Regions from separate parts of the Streptomyces lothianensis genome, predicted to be linked through region 1. Evidence: riboswitches for the same ligand, from Rfam matches in the RefSeq annotation. Region 1 holds a riboswitch; the other holds the start of a gene.
What was found. Region 1 has a riboswitch for S-adenosylmethionine ahead of thrC (threonine synthase). Riboswitches for the same ligand answer to the same signal wherever they lie in the genome.
Positions count from the first base shown of each region.

Region 1 (3,397 bases):
GCGCGCGGCGATGCCCGTGTGGTTCTTCTCCAGGTCGGCGATGACGTCGGCGAGGGTCGCGCCCTCGGCCGCGACCTCGGCCTTGCCGCCGGTGTAGGTGCGCAGGATGGTGGGGATCCGGACGTTCACGCTCATGGGACTTCGAAGCCTTTCAGGAGGAGGGAGAGGGGATACGGGGGCGCCTCAGCCAGCGAGCCCCGCCGCGCGGAACGCGTCCAGGTCCGGGCGGATGGTCGCGGTGGCGCCGCTGTCGGCGACCGCGTCGAGGGTCTTGAGGCCGTCGCCGGTGTTGAGCACCACGGTGGTCAGCGAGGGATCGAGGACGCCCTGGTCGAACAGCTTGCGCGCGACCCCCACGGTCACACCACCGGCCGTCTCGGCGAAGATTCCCTCGGTCTGCGCGAGCAGCCTGATCGCCTCGACGACCTGCGCGTCGTTCACGTCCTCCACCGCTCCGCCCGTACGGCGCGCGATGTCGAGGACGTACGGGCCGTCGGCCGGGTTGCCGATGGCGAGCGACTTGGCGATGGTGTCGGGCTTCTGCGGGCGCACGACGTCGTGCCCGGCCTTGAAGGCCGCCGAGACCGGCGAGCAGCCCTCCGCCTGCGCGCCGAAGATCTTGTACGGCCTGTCCTCGACGAGCCCCAGCCTGATGAGCTCCTGCAGCCCCTTGTCGATCTTCGTGAGCTGCGATCCGGAGGCGATCGGGATGACCAGCTGGTCGGGCAGCCGCCAGCCGAGCTGCTCGCAGATCTCGTACGCGAGGGTCTTGGAGCCTTCCGCGTAGTACGGGCGCAGATTGACGTTGACGAAGCCCCAGCCCTCGCCCAGCGGGTCGCCGATGAGCTCGGAGCAGAAGCGGTTCACGTCGTCGTAGTTGCCCTCGATGGCTACGAGCTCACCGCCGTAGACGGCGGCCATGACGACCTTGCCCTGCTCCAGGTCGTGCGGGATGAACACACAGGAGCGGAAGCCGGCCCGCGCGGCGGCGGCGCCGACCGCGCCCGCGAGGTTGCCGGTGGAGGAGCAGGACAGGGTGGTGAAGCCGAAGGCGCGGGCGGCCTCGATGGCCTGGGCGACGACGCGGTCCTTGAAGGAGTGCGTGGGGTTGCCGGAGTCGTCCTTGACGAACAGCTTCCCGGGCTCGGCGCCGAGCTCGCGCGCCAGGTTGTCGGCCTTGACGAGCTTGGTCCAGCCCGGGTTCAGGTTGGGCTTCTCGGCCACGTCCGCGGGGACGGGCAGGAGCGGCGCGTAACGCCAGATGTTCGCCGGTCCGGCCTCGATGCGGCGGCGCAGCTCCTCGGTCTCGTACGCCTCGAAGTCGTAGGCGATCTCCAGAGGGCCGAAACACTCCTGGCAGGCGAAGAGCGGGCCGAGCGGTACGCGGTGGCCGCACTCGCGGCAGGAGAGGGCGGCGGCGGGGCCGAGATCCACGGAAGCGGCGGCGGAGGCGGCGGCTTCGGGGGTGGTGGGTTCGACGGTCTGTACAGCCATGGCAGGCGAGGCCCTTTCTCCTCATCTTCCTCATGACGCACTTCGCCATGAGACGGATTTGGCACCTTCCCGAGTCAGGGACCTCGCGTCGCGCGGTGCGAAGACTGACTGGAGGGTTGCCGGGGCTTCAACGGGCCGTATCCCTCTGCCCCTCTGGATGAGCGGTATGACCTGGTGTCTGTCCGTGGACCAGGTGTTTGTGTCCCGCGCGGCGACCCCCGGCATGCGGTGGTCGTACGCGTTGTTCAAGACTGTAACCGAAGGCCCCAGCCGTTGAGATAGTCGTCCGAACGGCGAGATGGATCACAGAGAGACAGGTGTGGGCAGGCGTGCTCGAAGAGGTGGAGCGCTGGCTGGAGCGGCGCTCCTGGTCGGTGAAGGACCGGCCGCTCGATGTCCTCCTGGCCGAGAAGGCCCGGCAGGGCGCGACGGTCTCCGTGGTGCTGCCCGCCCTCGACGAGGAGGCCACGGTCGGGCAGATCGTCACGGTCATCCGGCGTGAGCTGATGAGTCCGGACGCCCCCCTCGTCGACGAGCTCGTGGTGATCGACTCCGGTTCCACCGACCGTACGGCCGAGGTCGCGGCGGCGGCCGGCGCGCGCGTGGTGCACCGGGACGCGATCCTCCCGCGGATCCCGGCCGTGCCCGGCAAGGGCGAGGTGCTGTGGCGTTCGCTGCTCGTGACGAGCGGGGAGATCGTCTGCTTCGTGGACGCGGATCTGCGCGAGTTCTCGCCGGACTTCGTCAGCGGGATCGTCGGGCCGCTGCTCACCGATCCCGAGGTGCAGTTCGTCAAGGCGATGTACGACCGGCCGCTCGGCGAGGGCGCGGGGGCGGGCGGCTCCGGCGGACCGGGCAGCGGACCGGGCGGTTCTCCCGGCGGCTCCGTGCCCAACGACCAGGGCGGCCGGGTCACCGAGCTGGTGGCCCGCCCGCTGCTCAACCTGCACTGGCCCCGGCTGGCCGGATTCGTACAGCCGCTGGGCGGCGAGTACGCGGCCCGGCGCTCGCTCCTGGAGCGGCTGCCGTTCCCCGTCGGATACGGCGTGGAACTCGGCCTCCTCGTCGACGCGCTGCACACGGTGGGCCTCGACGCGCTCGCCCAGGTCGACGTCGGTGTGCGCAAGCACCGCCACCAGGACGGGCGCGCCCTCGGCCAGATGGCCGCGGCCATCTACCGGACCGCGCAGCTACGGCTCGCGCGCGGCCATCTCGTACGGCCGCGGCTGACCCAGTTCGAGCGGGGCAGCGACGGTTTCGAGCCACGGACGCATGCCGTGGACACCGAGGAGCGGCCGCCGATGGCGGAGATCGCGGAGTACCGGGACCGGCGGGTGGCATAGCAGCCTGCCTGTGCGCGTGGCGGTACCTGTCCTGATCATGGTTATTGCCTAAATTTCCCATTTATGTGGTTCAGACACGCTACGCGAAAGACCCTCCGTACCCTGGGCGCCCTCGTCGCCGCCGCGACCGCCGCCACCTCACTCACCCTCCTCGCCCCCGCCACCGTGGCCGTGGCCGTGGGCGCCGAGCCGCCCGCCGCACGCCAGGACACCGCCGTGACCCTCTCCGACCACGGACGCGCGATCGCCCCGGCCGCCGCCGGGGCAGGGGCCGGGGCAGGGGCCGAGGCAGGGGCCGAGGGCAGCCGCGCCGACGGGGAGGCGGTCACGCCGATGATGGCCGAAACCGGCGGCGGCTCGAACACGATGCTGTTCGGCGGGCTGGCGATCGTGCTGTGCGGCCTGGGCGCACTGGCCCTGGCGGCCTCACGCTCCCACCGCGACTGACCGCCGGCCGGTCCCCGGTCGAGCGCCGGCTGACCGGGACCGACTGCCGACCGTGCGGCGCACGCGTACTTTTGAGCGCTCACGGCGTGGGCTAGGTTCGCGTCATGGTCTCC
Region 1 covers NZ_JBLMKT010000030.1:17,578-20,974, forward strand. Annotated here, with positions in the region: gene ACLF6P_RS10640 (ubiquitin-like small modifier protein 1) at 1-135, opposite strand, end outside; gene thrC (threonine synthase) at 184-1,494, opposite strand; SAM riboswitch class I at 1,513-1,658, opposite strand; gene ACLF6P_RS10650 (glucosyl-3-phosphoglycerate synthase) at 1,824-2,837, shown strand; gene ACLF6P_RS10655 (hypothetical protein) at 2,901-3,284, shown strand; gene ACLF6P_RS10660 (alpha,alpha-trehalose-phosphate synthase (UDP-forming)) at 3,389-3,397, shown strand, end outside.

Region 2 (3,397 bases), on a different contig from region 1:
TGGGTCTGCAGCGGCGCGACAAGGAGAAGGTGCTGCACGGACGCGAGTCCGGCCTCATCAAGCGCCTGCCGCACGGTGAGTTCATCGAGGTGCACGAGCCGCTCGACAAGGAGCAGCTGCACAGCCTCACGGCGCACCACCAGTACGAGCCGCTCGAGATCGGCCCGACGGTCGACGAGAATGGTGTGGAGCGCAAGGTCAAGCGCTCGCAGAAGCTCAAGGCGAAGCTCTCGCAGGGCATGTACGGGGAGGACAACCAGATCCCCAAGCCCACCGTCGAGGAGTACGCGGAGATCACCAGCGGCCACGGCCACCACTGATTGACCGGGGGCCGGACCCCCGTCGCCACGGCAGGAGCCCCGTCCATTCGCTGGACGGGGCTCTTTGCCGTCCACGGGCTTGGCTAGGCTGGGCCTGTTCCATTCGTTAATCCCTCCGTTCTGACACCAGGAGCGACCATGAGCGCTGTGAACCCCGCTGGAGGCGACACCACGGCGGTCCGTTCCTGGCCCGGCGTGCTGAACGGACTGCTCGACGGGCGCGACCAGAGCGCCGAGGACACCTTCTGGGCGATGGACCGGATCATGCGCGGCGAGGCCACCGACGCACAGATCGCCGGCTTCGTCGTGGCGCTGCGGGCGAAGGGCGAGACGGTCGACGAGATCACCGGTCTCGTACGGGCCATGTACGAGCACGCCAACACCATCGAGGTCTCCGGGCCGACCGTGGACATCGTCGGCACCGGCGGCGACGGCGCCAAGACCGTCAACATCTCGACCATGTCCTCGATCGTGGTGGCCGGTACCGGGGCCAAGGTGGTCAAGCACGGCAACCGGGCCGCCTCCTCCGCCTCGGGCTCCTCCGACGTCCTGGAGAAGCTCGGCGTCAACCTGGAGCTGACCCCGCAGCGGGTCGCCGAGGTGGCCGAGGAGGCCGGGATCACCTTCTGCTTCGCCGTGAAGTTCCATCCGGCGCTGCGGCACGCGGGCGCCGCGCGCGGGCAGTTGGGGATCCGGACCATCTTCAACGTCCTCGGACCGCTCACCAACCCCGCCAAGGTCAAGGCACAGGCGGTCGGCGTGGCCGATCCGCGGATGGCCCCGATCGTCGCCGGTGTCTTCGCCGAGCGCGGCAACTCCTCGCTGGTCTTCCGCGGCGACGACGGACTCGACGAGCTGACCACCACGTCCACCTCGCGGGTGTGGATCGTGCGGGACGGCACCGTACGCGAGGAGCGCTTCGATCCGCGCGAGGTCGGCCTCGACCTCGTGCCCGTCGAGGCGCTGCGCGGCGCCGACGCCTCGTACAACGCCGAGGTGGCGCGCCGGCTGCTCGCGGGCGAGACCGGTCCCGTACGGGACGCGGTGCTGCTCAACTCGGCGGCCGCCCTGGTCGCTTCGGAGCCGGGTCCGGGACCGCTCGCCGAACAGCTCCGCGCCGGCATGGACCGGGCCGCCGAGGCGATCGACTCCGGTGCGGCGCTGCAGGCCCTGGACCGGTGGATCGCGGCCAGCAACGCCTGAAGGCTCCTCGCCGTGTGTGATCCAAGGCGCAGTCCGGGATGCGGACTGCGCCTTGCGCGGCACGGATCATCTGGCAAGATGCTGCCCAGGTCATGAGTGACAGCGACTACGGCCCCGGCCCGCTGTCCGGCAACCCTCCGTCCGTGGCGGGGTGCCCCGGGTGAAGACCGGGCCGCGGACCACAAGGTCCGTGGCAAGCGCGGACCCCTGCACACCCTGGGGTCCTGGTCCTCAAGGGAGCAGTCTCGTGAGCAAGCGAATGCGATAGGGCTTCCACGCCCCCACCTCCGCATCCCCTCTTTTCTTCTTCTCCTGCGCTGACGGCCGCCCTTCTGCCGGCCTCGCGCAGTGAATTCACCTGCCTGCCACGGGAGTCCGCCATGTCTGTTTCCGTCGTTGCCGAAACCGCCGCCCCCGCCGTCTGTCACGCCGCCCCCGCCGTCTGTCACGCCGACTCCGCCGTCTGTACCGAGCCGCTCCCGGTGCTCGGCCGTGACGTCCGCGTCCCGCTGGTCACCGGCGGCGAAGTCGCCTACGCCGCACTCGACTACGCCGCCAGCGCCCCCGCTCTGCAGCGGGTCTGGGACGACGTGGCCGCCTACGCGCCGTACTACGGCAGCGTGCACCGCGGCGCCGGTTACCTCTCGCAGCTGTCCACCGACCTGTTCGAGAACGCCCGCCGCACCGTCGAGGATTTCCTGGGCTGCCGCGCCGACGACCAGGTGGTCTTCACCCGCTCCACCACCGACTCGCTGAACCTGCTCGCCCAGGCGCTGCCCGAAGGCTGCGAGGTCTTCGTCTTCGAGACCGAGCACCACGCCTCGCTGCTGCCGTGGCGCGACGCCCCCGTCACGTACCTCGACGCCCCCCGTGCGCCCGACGAGGCCGTACGCACCCTGGAGAGCGCACTCGCCGCCCGCGCCACCCCGTCGGGAGGGGCAGCCCCGGCGCTGGTGTGCGTCACGGGCGCGTCCAACGTCACCGGCGAACTCTGGCCGGTGCGCGAGCTGGCGGCGGCCGCTCACGCGCACGGTGCCCGCATCGTGCTCGACGCCGCCCAGCTCGCGCCCCATCACCCCGTCTCCGTCCTGGAGCTCGACGTGGACTGGGTGGCGTTCTCCGGGCACAAGCTGTACGCGCCCTTCGGCTCCGGCGTGCTCGCCGGCCGCTCCGACTGGCTGCGGGAGGCCGAGCCGTATCTCGCGGGCGGGGGCGCCTCCAGGTCCGTCGCGCGGCGCGGCGACGGCGGGGTGGACGTCGAGTGGCACACCACCGCGGCCCGGCACGAGGCGGGTTCGCCGAACGTCATCGGCGCCTACGCGATCGCCTCCGCCTGCAAGGCGCTCACCGAGGCCGGTTTCGAGACGCTCGTGGCCCGCGAGCAACAGCTCGTCGAACGGGTGCGCGCGGGCCTCGCCGAGGTGCCCGAGGTGAAGGTGCTCTCGCTGTTCGGCGAGGACGCCCCGCGCGTCGGCGTCCTCTCCTTCGTCGTCGACGGCTGGAACAGCTCGCACTTCGCGGCCGCGCTCTCCGCCGAGTACGGCATCGGCGTACGCGACGGCCTGTTCTGCGCCCACCCCCTGGTCCGCACCCTGCTCGGCGGCGACCCGCGCGAGCAGGGCGAGTGCGGTGCGCCCGAGGCGGCGCCCGGCGAGAAGTCGCTCAACGCGATCCGGGTGAGCTTCGGTGCCGGGACGCCAGACGAGCACGTGGAGCGTTTCGTACGCGCCGTCGGCGAGCTGGTGCGCGAGGGTGCCCGGTGGACGTACCGCACCCGGGACGGGCGCTGCGTCCCGGACACCTCGGCCTGAGCAGCGGGCCGGGCCTCCGGGCCGGTGCGGCTCGCGTCAGTTGTCGAGGCCGATGGCGAAGGC
Region 2 covers NZ_JBLMKT010000041.1:119,914-123,310, forward strand. Annotated here, with positions in the region: gene qcrB (cytochrome bc1 complex cytochrome b subunit) at 1-320, shown strand, start outside; gene trpD (anthranilate phosphoribosyltransferase) at 459-1,523, shown strand; SAM riboswitch class IV at 1,612-1,729, shown strand; gene ACLF6P_RS15210 (aminotransferase class V-fold PLP-dependent enzyme) at 1,904-3,334, shown strand; gene ACLF6P_RS15215 (Lrp/AsnC family transcriptional regulator) at 3,371-3,397, opposite strand, start outside.
Region 2: it holds a riboswitch for S-adenosylmethionine, as region 1 does, so the genes downstream of both, ACLF6P_RS15210 (aminotransferase class V-fold PLP-dependent enzyme) here and thrC (threonine synthase) in region 1, are expected to answer to the same signal.